4 regions of the Saccharobesus litoralis genome follow, and region 1 is predicted to be linked to each of the others. Evidence: predicted binding sites of a transcription regulator. Region 1 holds the regulator's gene; each other region holds the start of a gene.
What was found. The regulator sigma-54, encoded in region 1, starts transcription at its own class of promoters, with help from an activator protein. The targets are predictions, from matches to a motif close to GTTGGCACGNNNNTNGNNT.

Region 2: a site for sigma-54 is predicted at 2,174-2,192, ahead of flhA (flagellar biosynthesis protein FlhA). Genes of this name have one in related genera too.
Region 3: a site for sigma-54 is predicted at 1,357-1,375, ahead of glnA (glutamate--ammonia ligase). Genes of this name have one in related genera too.
Region 4: a site for sigma-54 is predicted at 1,862-1,880, ahead of flgB (flagellar basal body rod protein FlgB). Genes of this name have one in related genera too.

Annotation. Positions count from the first base shown of each region.
Region 1 covers NZ_CP026604.1:5,394,952-5,398,875, forward strand. Annotated here, with positions in the region: gene kdsC (3-deoxy-manno-octulosonate-8-phosphatase KdsC) at 1-139, shown strand, start outside; gene lptC (LPS export ABC transporter periplasmic protein LptC) at 143-694, shown strand; gene lptA (lipopolysaccharide transport periplasmic protein LptA) at 660-1,178, shown strand; gene lptB (LPS export ABC transporter ATP-binding protein) at 1,175-1,900, shown strand; gene C2869_RS20625 (RNA polymerase factor sigma-54) at 1,947-3,431, shown strand; gene hpf (ribosome hibernation promoting factor) at 3,459-3,746, shown strand; gene ptsN (PTS IIA-like nitrogen regulatory protein PtsN) at 3,755-3,924, shown strand, end outside.
Region 2 covers NZ_CP026604.1:3,746,380-3,750,303, reverse strand. Annotated here, with positions in the region: gene flhA (flagellar biosynthesis protein FlhA) at 1-2,133, opposite strand; gene flhB (flagellar biosynthesis protein FlhB) at 2,334-3,461, opposite strand; gene fliR (flagellar biosynthetic protein FliR) at 3,608-3,924, opposite strand, start outside.
Region 3 covers NZ_CP026604.1:2,524,900-2,528,823, forward strand. Annotated here, with positions in the region: gene glnA (glutamate--ammonia ligase) at 1-1,283, opposite strand, end outside; gene typA (translational GTPase TypA) at 1,761-3,581, shown strand; gene C2869_RS08890 (hypothetical protein) at 3,812-3,924, shown strand, end outside.
Region 4 covers NZ_CP026604.1:4,484,290-4,488,213, forward strand. Annotated here, with positions in the region: gene flgE (flagellar hook protein FlgE) at 1-190, opposite strand, end outside; gene C2869_RS16680 (flagellar hook assembly protein FlgD) at 249-986, opposite strand; gene flgC (flagellar basal body rod protein FlgC) at 1,000-1,428, opposite strand; gene flgB (flagellar basal body rod protein FlgB) at 1,428-1,829, opposite strand; gene C2869_RS16695 (CheR family methyltransferase) at 2,029-2,847, opposite strand; gene C2869_RS16700 (chemotaxis protein CheV) at 2,866-3,789, opposite strand.

The DNA.
Region 1 (3,924 bases):
AGATGCTCATCCCATCATTCAAAATTTAGCGCATTACCAAACGCAAATTAAAGGCGGTTTTGGCGCTGTTAGAGAGGCTTGCGATCTCATGCTACAAACTAGGGGCTTATTAGAAAGCGCCCAAGGTATGAGTGTCTAGCCCATGCGCGCCTATTTATTGGTTCTTATATTAACCGTGATTGCGACCATTTTTTTCTGGGAAGAATGGCAATCTGCAGCCACTCAAGCACCAGAGAAAAAACAACAAGGTATTCAACCTGATTACCAAGCCGAAAACTTGGATATCAAGTACTTTAATCAACAAGGTCAATTGAGTGCTCAAATGCAAGCCAAAAACTTGGCACATTTCGAAAGCCAAGCGGCTACCGAGTTCGAACGAGTAGACTATCAATACTTTGGGCAAGACAACCATTGGCAAGTTACCGCACAACATAGTCAGCTCAAACAAAATCGCTACTTACAATTGCACGATACCATTGTTTTACAGGCACTCAGCAACGCTCAGCCTATATACCAAATCAATACCCAAGCTATTGATATTGACCTAATTAACCAAGAAATCCATAACGATACGCAAGTCAAATTAGCCAGTTCACAACTGCAATTGGCTGGCAAAACCCTCTATGGCAACTTACGTTCTAAACAATTTGAAATCCAACATGACATTAAAGCCACTTACTCACCTAGCCATTAGACTAGGCTTAATATTCAGTGTATTGCTATCAACTGCGAGTTTTGCAGAACAAGCTGCTGATAATGAACAAATATTTATTGATGCGGAAAAGCAATCAATGGATTTAGTTAATAATAAACTCACTTTTTACGGTAATGTCCAAATCAGTCAGGGGCACTTACAGCTCAATGCCGACAAATTAGAAGTGCAACGTAATAAAGGTAATCAGTCAGAAAAGCTTATCGCTTCAGGTAACCCAGTCACCTTTAATCATCAGTTAAAAGATGGGATCCAAATCAAAGCTCATGCACAGCAAATGCATTATAACTTAACAACCCAAGTTTTAGTGTTAATTGGCCAAGCACAAATAAACCAAGCGGATAGCATGATTAACGGTGACCGAATTGAATACGATGTGGCTAAACGCCAACTCATCGCATCTTCCGACAAAGCCTCTGAATCGAGGGTTCGCGTTGTGTTAACTCCGGTAGCAAAAGAAAAATGACCAAACTCGTCGCTAAAAATTTAGCCAAAAGATATAAAGCTAGACAAGTCGTACAAAGCGTATCACTTGAAGTAAATTCTGGACAAATTGTCGGGCTACTTGGCCCTAACGGCGCAGGAAAAACAACCACTTTCTACATGATTGTGGGGTTAGTCGCTGCTGATAGCGGAGAAGTATCGCTAGACGACAAAGATATGACTCACTTCCCAATGCATGAAAGGGCAAGATTAGGGGTTGGCTATTTACCGCAAGATTCATCTATTTTTAGAAAATTGACCGTGCGTCAGAACATAATGGCTATTTTAGAAACAAACAAAGCACTAAATAGCCAACAAAGAGAAAATAAACTTGCAGAATTACTACAAGAGTTTCATATTGAACACATAGTCGATAGTTTAGGAATGAGTTTATCGGGTGGAGAAAGACGTCGCGTAGAAATTGCCCGAGCTTTAGCTGCAGACCCTAAATTTATCCTATTAGATGAACCTTTTGCTGGTGTTGATCCTATTTCAGTACTCGATATAAAAAGGATTATTACCCATTTAAAAGACAGAGGTATTGGCGTATTAATTACCGATCATAACGTAAGAGAAACGCTAGATGTTTGCGAAACAGCCTATATTGTTAGCCAAGGTAATCTCATTGCCTCTGGCAAACCGGAAAGTGTGTTAGCAAATAAACAAGTGAGAGAAGTGTATCTTGGCGAACAGTTTACACTTTAATGATGGTAAGCCAGCCTGTAACCGTGGCCAATAAACCGATTAGATAATGAAACAATCGTTACAATTAAAATTTAGCCAACAACTGACCATGACACCTCAGTTGCAACAAGCCATTCGCTTGCTGCAATTGTCGACCTTGGATTTACAACAAGAAATTCAAGATGCGATGGATGCTAATCCTCTGCTTGAACATGAAGAACAAGATAGTTTTGACAGCAACGAAAGCTTAGATTCAATCAAGGAGCCAGAATCTAACCTGCTAAATGGCTATGACGACACGCCAGAGCCTATTGCCGATACCAAACAAGAACTAGAGCGGACAGAAATTCCAGACCAATTAGTCACAGATACCACTTGGGATGACCATCTATCCCAGGGTGCCAGCCCAGCAGCTAAAAGCTCAAGTTATTCTGTTGCAGACGATACAATTTACCAAGGCGAAACCACTGAAACGATCCGTGACCACTTGTATTGGCAAATGGACCTGACCCCATTCTCACCAACCGATCAGGCAATTGCCACCGCAATTATCGATGCGGTAGACGACAGCGGTTATTTAACCGTTAGCGCTGAAGATATATTAGAGAGTATGGGCGATGACGAAGTTGAGCTAGACGAAGTTGAGGCTGTACTGAAACGCATTCAGTTATTTGATCCTATTGGTGTTGCGTCAAGAACCGCGCAAGAATGCTTACTGGTACAACTCAATCAATTTAGCCCAGAGACGCCTTGGCTTAAAGAAACTAAACAAATCATAGCCAATCATATCGACTTACTTGCCAATCGAGATTATCGAACCTTAAGCCGAAAAAGCCGGTTGAAAGAAGATCAACTGCGGGAAGTGATGAAACTCATTCATTCACTCAACCCTCGCCCTGGCAATGCAGTCATCGCGGAGGAAGCACAGTATATTGTCCCGGATGTTTCAGTGCGCAAAGAAAAAGATTCATGGATTGTTGAGCTAAATCCGGAAAGTGTGCCTAAACTTAAAGTAAACCAAGAATATGCTGCATTAAGTCGCACTGCGAAAAATTCAGCGGACACTCAATTTATTCGTTCTCATATGCAAGATGCAAAGTGGTTTATTAAAAGTTTGGAAAGCCGTAACGATACTTTACTCAAGGTCGCAAACTGCATTGTTGAACACCAACAAGGCTTTTTTGAGTATGGTGATGAAGCCATGAAGCCTATGGTGTTAAACGATATTGCCGAAGCAGTTGAAATGCATGAGTCGACAATTTCACGTGTGACTACACAAAAATACATGCACACGCCGCGCGGTATTTTTGAACTAAAATATTTCTTTTCCAGCCATGTCAGCACTGAGAATGGCGGCGAATGTTCATCTACCGCTATTCGCGCATTGATTAAAAAATTAGTAGCCGCTGAAAACCCAGCTAAACCGCTAAGTGACAGTAAAATCACCGACCTGTTAGCTGAACAAGGTATTCAAGTCGCTCGCCGTACCATAGCTAAGTACCGAGAAGCTTTGTCGATTCCACCATCAAACCAACGTAAGAGCCTACTTTAGGGCTCGCAACCATAGAAGGAAAAGCCTATGCAAATCAACTTAACTGGCCGCCATGTAGAAGTGACCGAGGCTTTAAAAACGTATGTCGACACAAAGTTTGCAAAACTAGAGCGACATTTTGATCATATAAACAATGTATATGTTATCCTAAGCGTGGAAAAGTTAGTGCAAAAAGCGGAAGCGACTTTGCATATTAACGGCGGAGAGATATTTGCCACGTCCGATCACCAGGATATGTATGCAGCGCTTGATTCATTAATTGACAAGCTCGACAGGCAAGTAATCAAACATAAAGAAAAATTAAAGAGTCATTAATCTGCTCAATGGAAATTGAACAACTAATCACTCCGGACTGCGTATTTTGCGCAGTTCCGGCTAAAAGCAAAAAAAGAATCCTTCAAGTTATTAGCCAATATGCGGCTAAACAGCTAGGGCAAACTGAAATACAAGAACAAGACATACTTGATGCCTTGCTAGCACGTGAAAAACTCGG
Region 2 (3,924 bases), 1.6 Mb from region 1:
CTACTGGCCTACCGAGTTAACGATGCGGATCTGCTTGTCGTCAGGGATCTCTTGATATGACAGTACGTGTAATCCAGGAACCGTATTTTTCGTAAATCGCGCAAGTACCGAGCGTAATACGCCAGAGGTCAATAATACCGCGGGTTCGCCATTCATTTCTTGCTGCTGACTAGCATCTATTAACGCGGTTTGAATACGTTCTGCTAAGCCAGGTTCAATACCCGCACCTTCAGCACCTGCTGTTTGCATAGAATTATGCAACATTTGTTCCAGCTCAGGTGCGAACGTGATGACAGGTAAATCTGGCAACTCTTGACATATATCTTGAATGATTAGCTTTCTAAGAGCGATCCTCACCGCAGCGGTTAACACATCAGGATCTTGGCTCTTAGGTGCGTATTCAACCAATGTTTGCACTATGGTTCGCATGTCACGAATGGCAACACCTTCATGTAATAAGTTTTGTAACACCTTAACCAAAACTGATAAGGACAACATGTCAGGAACTAAACCATCAACCAATTTCTCATAGGTTTTAGCCAACATATCAAGTAAGTTTTGCGCTTCTTCATGCCCCAATAACTGAGAAGAGTTATTCGTGAGTAAATGACTTAAATGCGTAGCAACAACGGTAGCTGCATCAACAACGGTATATCCGAGAGATTGCGCTTGTTCACGTTGTTCAACGTTAATCCATACAGCTTCCAAACCAAAAGCCGGATCTGTCGTTTTAACACCTTGAATATTGCCAAACACTTGCCCTGGGTTAATGGCCATTTCACGGTCATGGTAAATTTCGGCTTCGCCAACTACCACTCCCATTAATGAAATACGATAGATATTAGGAGATAAATCTAAATTATCGCGTATATGTACCGGCGGCACCAAAAAGCCTAACTCTTGTGATAACTTTTTACGAACGCCCTTGATACGGCTAAGCAATTCGCCTCCTTGCGTTTTATCAACTAATGGAATTAAACGATAGCCAACTTCTAAGCCTATCACGTCCATAGGTTGCACATCGTTCCAGCTGATCTCTTGTGGCTCAGGATTCGCTGTTGGGGCCGGTGTGTCACTCACCGCACCACTACTACCAGGTTTAGATCCACTTTTAACTAGAGCGCCTTTTTTAGGACTATCCACACCTACATAATTTTGCATATAGTAACCACAACCCGCTAAACAAGCCGCTAAACTTAAAAATGCGACATGCGGCATGCCTGGTACTATCCCCATAATAAATAGGATAGCTGCCGCTACATACATCACTTTGGGTTTAGCCAATTGACCAGAAAGTTGATCACCTAGCTCTATTGAATCATTTTGACGAGTAACAATGATTGCCGTTGCAACTGAAAGCAACAATGAAGGGATCTGCGCAACCAAGCCATCACCAATTGTTAACAAGGTATATATTTCAATTGCACTGCTAAAATCTAAACCGTATTGGATCATACCTATCAACAACCCACCAGCAATATTGATCAACATTATCAATAAACCAGCAATGGCATCACCCTTTACGAATTTGCTCGCACCATCCATCGAACCATAAAAGTCCGCTTCGTCTGTAATTTCTTTACGTCGATCAACTGCTTCTTCTTGGCTAATAAAACCGGCGTTGAGATCCGCATCAATTGCCATTTGTTTACCCGGCATAGAGTCAAGGGTAAAACGCGCACTCACCTCGGATATACGACCAGCACCTGCCGTCACAACCTTAAAGTTGATAATCATTAATATGGCAAAAACGACTAAACCAACTGCGTAATTTCCACCGATAACAACCTCGCCGAAAGCTGCAATAACTTGACCCGCGGCATCACCACCCTGATGACCTTCAAGCAACACAACCCGTGTTGAAGCTATATTCAGCGCTAAGCGCAATACTGTTGCAATAAGAATAACGGTTGGAAATGAACCGAAATCCATAGGTTTTAAGGTGTATACCACCACCAGCATAACCACAATGGATAAGGCAATATTAAAAGAAAATAAAATATCTAGTAGAAATGCGGGTAAAGGTAAGATAACCATAGCTAAAATGGCTAATACAACCCCAGCGACTCCCAGCCCTTGGATTTTTTTATAATCGAACGATTTAAAGTTATTAACTATATCAGTCGCTTGCATACGTCAAATTTTTGAATCCTACTACACCTACTGACGTAACAGGCAAATATCAAGCCAACTTTATTATAGTCTTCTCGCTCAAGCTTTATGGTTCATTGTCAGCGCTTACTCACCCCAATCACATAATAGAGCATATGCTCATGGGGATTCGAAGCTTGACGGCTTCCCCTAAAACTTGATCGCTTTGACTATACACGGTATTAATAACGAACTTCAGGCGGGATAGGTAAATTAGACGTTGGCTCTTTAGGACGCTTGCCCTTGCCTTTTTTGTATTGTTTTAATTGATAAACATAAGCCAATATTTGGGCCACAGCGGTAAATAACTTTTCAGGTATTTCGGCGTCTAACTCAGTGGTATGGTAAATAGATCGAGCCAACATAGGTGAACATAAAATTGGAATATCATGAGCGCTAGCTATATCGCGAATATGGCCAGCCACTTCATCAACACCTTTGGCTAAAAGAATAGGTGCGGAGGCTGTTTCTGTATCGTATTTAATCGCGACGGCGTAATGAGTCGGGTTTGTTACCACAACATCCGCTTTGGGCACTTCGGCCATCATACGTCGCTGCGACGCTTGGAACATTTTTTGGCGGATCTTAGATTTGACTTGTTGATCCCCTTCCGCATTTTTATGCTCGTCTTTGACTTCTTGTTTGGTCATTTTTAATGAATCATTATGCTTATACAATTGATAAGGCACATCAATAATTGCCACAACAATTAACGAGAAAGCTAACCAAATAAAGATCCAAACTAAGATTTCTAATGCGGTTTTAATATTATTTGGCGTTTTTTCAATATTGATATGCAGTAATTTATCAAAATAAAAGCCAACCAAAACATAAGCAGCAATCACAACAACCAAAAACTTGGCTAATGACTGCACCAATTGAACTAACCCTTGTGGGCCAAACATCCGTTGTAGACCGGTAATCGGGTTGAGTTTATTAAATTTTGGCGCTGCAGCTTGCATTGAAAAGTTATAGCCGCCGACAACAATTGAACTCAACACACCAATAATCATCATAACAATGGTAAAGGCGGCCAAAGGGGCGATAACAGGATCGAGTAACCCTTGTAAGCGAATAAACATGCGTGATGGATCGAAGGCATCTTCTTGCTCAAAAACAAGGCCGTGTTTCATTACTTTATACATTGCTTCGGCAATAAACCCACCCCACAGTAAAAAAAAGATAGCCGCACCCAGCAATTGAAGGAAGGTAGCAAGCTCTTTAGACCGAGCAACTTGCCCCTTTTCTCTGGACTTGGATTTCTTTTTTTCCGTGGGGTCTTCGGTTTTGCCTTCGTTTTCCGCGGCCAACGCCGTTCTCCAACAAAGCTAGGTGTCTATTGATTTACACCTATAACCTACAAACCTTAGTATCAAAATTGCAGCCATTAGATCCTAAATAGCCGCTCAAACAACTTGTCGCGAATGACAGAGCTGTTAAAGAATACTGAAGTTAACTAACCACAACCGGCAATTTCACACATAAGATGTGATGCCGATTCCCACATAATATTAAAATGCAACATAAATGCCGACATGCCAAGCCAGATCACGATTAATCCTGATATTTGTGTGATTGGAAAACCAATTGAAAATATATTCAATTGTGGTGCAGCACGCGTCATGACACCAAAGGTAAAACTCACAATTAACATTGCTGTAATCGGTGTTATCGTCATCGTGATAGTGGCTAAAAACAGCCACTGTCCCCACTCGATAATTTTTTCGATACTACCCAGCGAGATCCAACCGGATCCGACAGGAAAAGCCTCAA
Region 3 (3,924 bases), 2.8 Mb from region 1:
AACTCGTGATCAGCTTCTAACGCGTCTAATGCTTGAGCTAATGAAGAGGCAACAGTTGGGATTTCTGCAGCTTCTTCAGCTGGTAAGTCGTATAAGTCTTTATCAGCTGCTTCACCTGGATCGATTTGGTTTTTGATACCGTCGATACCCGCTAATAACATTGCAGTGAATGCTAAGTATGGGTTAGCTGTTGGATCAGGGAAACGTACTTCGATACGACGTGCTTTCGGGCTAGGCACGAAAGGAATACGGATTGAAGCTGAACGGTTCTTAGCTGAGTAAGCTAACATTACAGGAGCTTCGAAACCAGGTACTAAGCGCTTGTAAGAGTTAGTTGAAGCGTTAGTGAACGCGTTGATTGCACGAGCATGCTTGATGATACCACCGATGTACCATAAAGCTTCTTGTGATAAACCAGCGTACTTGTCACCAGCGAAGATGTTAACGCCATCTTTAGCTAATGATTGGTGACAGTGCATACCAGTACCGTTATCACCAACGATTGGCTTAGGCATGAAAGTAGCAGTTTTACCGTAAGCGTTAGCTACGTTATGAACAACATACTTGTAGATTTGGATTTCGTCAGCTTTTTCAACGATGCTGTTGAATAAACAAGCGATTTCGTTTTGACCCGCAGTTGCAACTTCGTGGTGATGCGCTTCAACAGTTAAGCCCATTTCTTCCATGATTAAACACATAGAAGCACGGATGTCGTGAGCTGAGTCAACTGGAGGAACTGGGAAGTAACCACCTTTAACACCAGGACGGTGACCTAAGTTACCTTCAGCGTATTGCTTGCCTGAGTTCCACGCCGCTTCTGAAGAGTCTAACTTGTAGAAAGAACCTGACATATCAGTGTGGAAAGTCACGTCATCGAACAAGAAGAACTCTGGCTCTGGGCCGAAGAATACGTTGTCCGCGATACCAGTAGATTTTAAGTACTCAAGAGCGCGCTTAGCGATTGAGCGAGGGTCACGATCGTAACCTTCCATTGTTGAAGGCTCAACGATATCACAACGAATGTTTACTTGAGTCTCTTCAGCGAACGGGTCTAATACTGCAGTAGAAGCGTCAGGCATTAGGATCATGTCTGATTCATTAATACCTTTCCAACCAGCAATTGAAGAACCATCGAACATTTTACCTTCTTCAAAGAAGTCAGCGTCGATTAGAGCGGCTGGGATAGAAACGTGTTGTTCTTTACCTTTAGTGTCAGTGAAACGAAGGTCAACGAATTTCGCTTCGCTTTCTTTAATGAGTTCTAGAACCTTATCTGCAGACATGTGTCCTCCGATTAAAAATTATTAGATTTATTGAATAGCAATAAATAAGTCGCACAATAGTGTGTGCGGTACCAAGCAAGAAACGTACCAGAACCGTCACCCTATTGATTTCAAGCCTATCAGCTCGACTATCCTTGACTTTATCCAATGTGATGATCCATTTTGGTGCTTTAATGCACCTATATGGTGCTTAGCACCACAATGGTAATTAGGATGGTGCTAACATAGCTTATTTCCCATTGAATTGCACAAGTTAAATAGACGGATAATCAGATCGAATTTTGACTTTCATATAGAGCAAATGCATAAGTCATAGCCATTAAATTCAGTGTTTGACTGACTAATGACGCTTATTCATGTTTGTATGCTATCGCTAGGCTCTGCAAGTGTGTACAATGCGCGCAAATTTTACGCGACCTTAATAATTCCCAATGGATAAGGTCGTTTTAGATAGTGTTATAACTGCAGGTATATGCTGTGATTGAAAAGTTAAGAAATATTGCGATCATCGCTCACGTTGACCATGGTAAAACGACTTTGGTTGACAAATTGTTGGAACAGTCAGGCACGCTTGATTCTCGTGGTGACAATGAAGACCGTGTCATGGACTCGAACGATTTGGAAAAAGAGCGTGGTATTACGATCTTAGCCAAAAATACAGCGATCAAGTACAACGACTACAACATTAATATTCTCGACACTCCGGGTCACGCCGACTTTGGTGGTGAGGTAGAGCGTGTATTATCAATGGCTGATTCAGTATTGCTATTGGTTGATGCACAAGAAGGTCCAATGCCGCAAACTCGCTTTGTAACGCAAAAAGCGTTTGCGCATGGCTTAAAGCCAATTGTGGTTATTAATAAAATAGATAAGCCTGCGGCACGTCCAGATTGGGTTATGGATCAAGTATTTGATTTGTTCGATAACTTAGGTGCGACGGATGAGCAATTGGACTTCTCTGTAGTTTACGCGTCTGCAATCAATGGTTGGGCATCTTTAGAAGAAGGTGAAACTGGCACAGACATGACACCATTGTTTGAAGCCATTATCGACCAAGTAGAGCCGCCAGCAGCGGATCCTGAAGGCGCATTCCAAATGCAGATTTCACAACTAGATTATTCTAGCTATGTTGGTGTTATCGGTATTGGTCGAATTAAGCGCGGTTCAGTAAAACTGAATCAACAAGTGACTGTCGTGGGTGCTGATGGCAAAACGCGTAATGCTAAAGTCGGTCAAGTACTAGGCTACTTAGGTTTAGAGCGTTATGAGAAAGAAGAAGCTAGCGCGGGTGATATTATAGCGGTAACCGGTGCTGGTGAATTAAAGATCTCTGATACTTTATGTGATCCTAATAATGTTGAAGCCTTACCAGCATTAACAGTTGATGAGCCAACTGTAACCATGACTTTCCAAGTTAACACGTCTCCTTTCTGTGGACAGGAAGGTAAATTCGTTACATCTCGTCAAATCTTAGAGCGTTTAGAAAGCGAGCTAGTACATAACGTTGCGTTACGTGTTGAACAAACTGACGATCCAGACAAATTCCGTGTATCAGGCCGTGGTGAATTACATTTAGGTGTATTAATCGAAAACATGCGCCGTGAAGGATTTGAATTAGCGGTATCACGTCCTGAAGTTATCATCAAAGAAGATGAAAACGGCAATAAGATTGAGCCAATTGAAACCATGACGGTTGATATTGAAGAAGAACATCAAGGTTCAGTGATGGAAGCTTTAGGTTTACGTAAAGCTGAAATGACAGATATGGTACCAGATGGTAAAGGTCGAGTGCGTATCGACTTTACCGTACCAAGCCGTGGTTTAATCGGTTTCCAAACTGATTTCATGACCATGACCTCAGGCTCAGGTTTGATGTATCACTCGTTTGATCACTATGGTGAATATAAAGGCGGAACCATTGGCCAACGTAAGAACGGTGTATTGATTTCAAATGGTCAAGGTAAATCATTGACCAATGCTTTATTTACATTACAAGAGCGTGGTCGTTTATTTATTGGCCATGGTGTTGAAGTATACGAAGGTATGGTTATCGGTATTCATAGTCGTGACAACGATTTAACCGTTAACCCACTTAAAGGTAAGCAATTAACTAACGTTCGTGCTGCTGGTACTGACGATGCACAGGTATTAACCCCACCTATCGTTTATACCTTAGAGCAAGCATTAGAGTTTATTGATGATGATGAACTTGTTGAAGTGACGCCTGAAAATATTCGTATTCGTAAGAAGTTTTTAACTGAGAACGAACGTCGTCGCGCTTCACGTGAAAAATCTTAATTGATTTGTTGCTATTAGCTTAAAAAACGCCGATATCATCGGCGTTTTTTGTTTTTATTCCCTGCATTTACTCTCTGTCAGTCTCCGTTTATCTTGCCTTGGTTAATTAACCACCATCTACTATATTTAAAGTTGGATCATTGTTTCGGTTGTCTTAAGTGAGTAACCGTAAGTGAAATGAGAAATTGAGCTTTACTTGATCCTAGAGTGCTCTGTCATAGGAGGTTGTTATGAATGAGCGACGACACAATAAAATGGAAGCTAGGGATTGGTGGGGAAAGCTAAGTTATGCACAGCAAGCGACTGCAAACGGATTAACCAATGTCGGTTATGAATTAGCGTT
Region 4 (3,924 bases), 910 kb from region 1:
CAACCGATGTCAAACCACCGTCACCGGTTTTTGTATCACCGCCACCAAAAATTGATGATGCGAAAACATCAGAGAATTCCGCGCGCGACTCTTTAAAACCAAACGTGTTGGCATTCGAAATGTTGTTTGCTGTCGTATTTAAGTCTTTCTGACTTGTGGCAATACCACTCAGTGCTACGTTAAATGACATTCTAATTACCTCTTAGTTATTTTCCGATCAACGCCTTATGTTTTGCTACCCACAAAATTTAAGGCGCAACTTCAATAATTTCGTCCATTGCGAAACTGCCCAAACCGCGCAGATTCATTGTTAATTCATTACCATTGCCAAAGCGCACACTATCCACCCGAGAATAGGTGCTGGTGGCCAAACTGACTTTTTCACCACTATTGGCATCAATCCCAGTCGCTGAAATTTTATACAGCGCAGCCGGCAATTGTTCGCCACTTTCATTTTTACCGTCCCATGCGAATTGGATCGGCCCTTCGGTTGCCGCACCAAGGTCAACGGTTGCCACATGCTTACCACCCTCGTCACGAATGGTTAACTTGATGTCGTTCATCGAGTTATCAAATGCAAGTTGACCACCCATAGCAAACTGCTCTTCGCTAAACTGATATAGCGCCGCTTCTTCACTGGCTACCAGCACTTCACGACCAACCATACTTGAAGCTTGTAGCGCTTTATTTGAAGTTTGCTGGGCTTGGCTGTCGGACATAAATGAGTTAAAAGCCGAAGTAAACTCTTCAAACTGACTCGATAAACCACTAATACCGTCAGCCATAGTGAATTGTGTCATCTGCGAGATCATTTGATCATTGTCAGTTGGCTTAGTTGGGTCCTGTGCCGCAAGCTGTGTGGTTAACAAACTAAAGAAATCTTCTTGAGTCATAGCCTGACCGTTCTGATTACTATCAGTTGTATCAACTTTATTTCGTTCCCAACGCAGTGAATCAGCGAAATTTGAATTGCTTACTTCAGACATTTGCTAAACCTTATTAAGTACCTTGTCCTAAACGTAACGTTCTGGACATCATCTTCTTAGCTGCATCTGCAATTTGAATGCCAGTTTCGTATGAACGGGATGCAGAAATCATGTTTGCCATCTCTTCAACCACGTTAACATTGGGTTTGTAGATATAACCTTTGTCGTCTGCCATTGGGTGATTTGGGTTATATTCGATAAGTAACGGCTTATCACTTTCAACCACACCGACAACTTTTACCCCTACAGCGGCAGAATCATTCATATTTGCCGTTGCTCTATCTAATTCGGCTGAAAATACCGGATGACGAGCACGATAGGTTTGATCAATCGAGCTACTAACATTATTAGCATTCGACAAATTACTGGCGGTAGTATTCAAACGTACCGACTGGGCTTCCATCGATGTTGCTGATATATCGAAAATATTAAATAAACTCATTAGCCTTGACCTCCTTTAAGCGCATTTTTAATGCCCTTAATCCGACCGGTTAAAAATTGTATACTGGCGTTATAACCCAATTGGTTTTTCAAAAATTCCATTCGCTCTTGCTGTAACTCAACCGTGTTTCCATCACCCGTATCAGGTTGACTTGGGGTACGAAACTGCAAGCTAGAATCAATTGAACTAGTGACACTCATATGCTTTTCATGCGTACGTGTCATCGAACTGGTATATTGTTTTTTAGCGCCGGACAGCGCCGCTTGGAAATCAAAATCTTTGGCTTTATAGCCAGGAGTGTCTGCATTAGCAATATTGCTGGATAGCACTTCAGAGCGCTTCATACGCAACGCAAGTGCGTCTGGGTGAATACCGAATGCTTTATCTAATGAGATCGCCATTTTTTTGTCTCCAATTGTAACTAATGGAGATAAAGCAATTGCGATGCCAACAATTATAAAATAATTTTATTTGTTATTTTTCAACAACTTAAAATGAATTTAATAGGGGTTATTCTTTGACTGTGCTAAATTTGACAGTGCTATAGTAGAAAGGTTAAAACTTCAAAAATAAAGATAAAAGGCTAAACCACCAAGAGATTTAACCTTTTTTACGATAAATAATACCTGGGTTGCAGCGCTGCATTTCAAATTCGTCACTTAAGCCAGTGATCGATTCAGATGCGCCTAAAAACAAATAACCATTAGGATTAAGCGCCCGTGCAAATTGCGCCAAAATTTTACTTTTTAAATCGGCTGAAAAATAAATTAATACGTTACGACAAAATATAATGTCAAATTTACCCAATAACGTATAACTGTCTAACAAATTTACCTGCCGAAATGACGTAAGGCGTTTAACCTCGGGCTTTAATCTCATACAGCCACCTTCCGTCGGTTCAAAAAACTGACGCTTGCGCTCAGGCGATAAACCACGAGCCAAGGCTAAACTGTCGTATTCACCGGCTTTGCATATATCCAGCATAGATGGCGAAATATCAGTGCCCAATATAGAAATATTACCTTGCCCAGGAAATTTTCGACGATATTCCAACGCGGTCATTGCAATCGAATAAGGTTCTTGGCCACTAGAAGACGCAGCCGACCAAATTTTGACATGCTTATTACCAAAGCTAGGTAAAATATCTCTTTCAAGTAATTGGAATGGGTAGGAATCTCTAAACCATAATGTCTCATTAGTGGTCATTGCATCAACCACTGCCGCACGTAAATTACGCTCGGTTACACTTGAAGTTTTTTTTAATAATTCAGACAAAGAATCAAAGCCAAACTTCGCCATAAGCGGGCTAAGTCGGCTTTTAACTAAGTATTGTTTATTATCACCCAGCACGATCCCGCACTGATGTTCCAAAAATGAACAAAATTGTTTGTACTCTGTATCTTGAATGGTTTTAGCCACGCAACTCGCCTCAACCCATTAATCTACATTTAGCCATTTTTGTACCGCTCCGGCCAATTCATCTGGATTAAACTTAGCAATAAAATCATCGGCTCCAACCTTATCAACCATCGCATGGTTAAATACACCACTCAATGAAGTATGCAAGATAACCCGCAAGCGGCTCAATTTAGGATTATTTTTAATTTCTGCAGTTAAGGTATAGCCGTCCATTTCTGGCATTTCAATATCCGAGATCAATAAAGCGACTTTATCACACACGTCACCGGTTTCTTGTGCCAATTCAGCCAATTGTTCCAATGCATCTTTGCCATTAACCGCTAACTTAATTGGAATATTAAAGCCTTGCAACGCTCGTTTAACCTGATTACGGGCAACCGACGAATCATCCGCAATAAAGATGCATTTTTCACTGACATCTTTAGCGATTGGTTTATCAATAATCTCCTGACTGACTTCCGTTGACATCGGCATGATTTCATTCAGGATTTTTTCCACATCCAAAATCTCAACCAGCTCTTTATCAACTTCTGTAACCGCCGTTAAATAACTGAATCGCCCCGTGCCTTTTGGTGGTGGCATAATCGATTCCCAGTTGATGTTAATAATGCGTTCAACTGAATGAACCAAGAAACCTTGAACCGAGCGGTTATATTCAGCAATGATAATAAAACAATTCTGAATATCAGGAATTTCACGCCCACCAGTGGCTGCGCTTAAATCGATAACAGAGATAGTTTGACCGCGAATATGTGCAACCCCTCTCACATAAGGGTTACGTTTTGGTAGCGACGTAAGTTGCGGGCATTGTAAAACCTCACGAACTTTAAACACATTAATTCCATACCGTTGTCTGCCGTTTAATTTAAATAAAAGCAGCTCGAGTCTATTCTGGCCGACTAGTTGAGTTCGTTGGTTTACTGTATCGAGTAATCCCGCCATTGCATTCTCCAATTCGGTAAAAATCGGCTCACATTTTGCTTTAAAACATTATGAAGCCTGATAGCGCAAGAATTTTGACGCAGTTAGTACGTTAATTTATAACGTTTTTTTGCAAAAACACCTAGGGATTTTGTA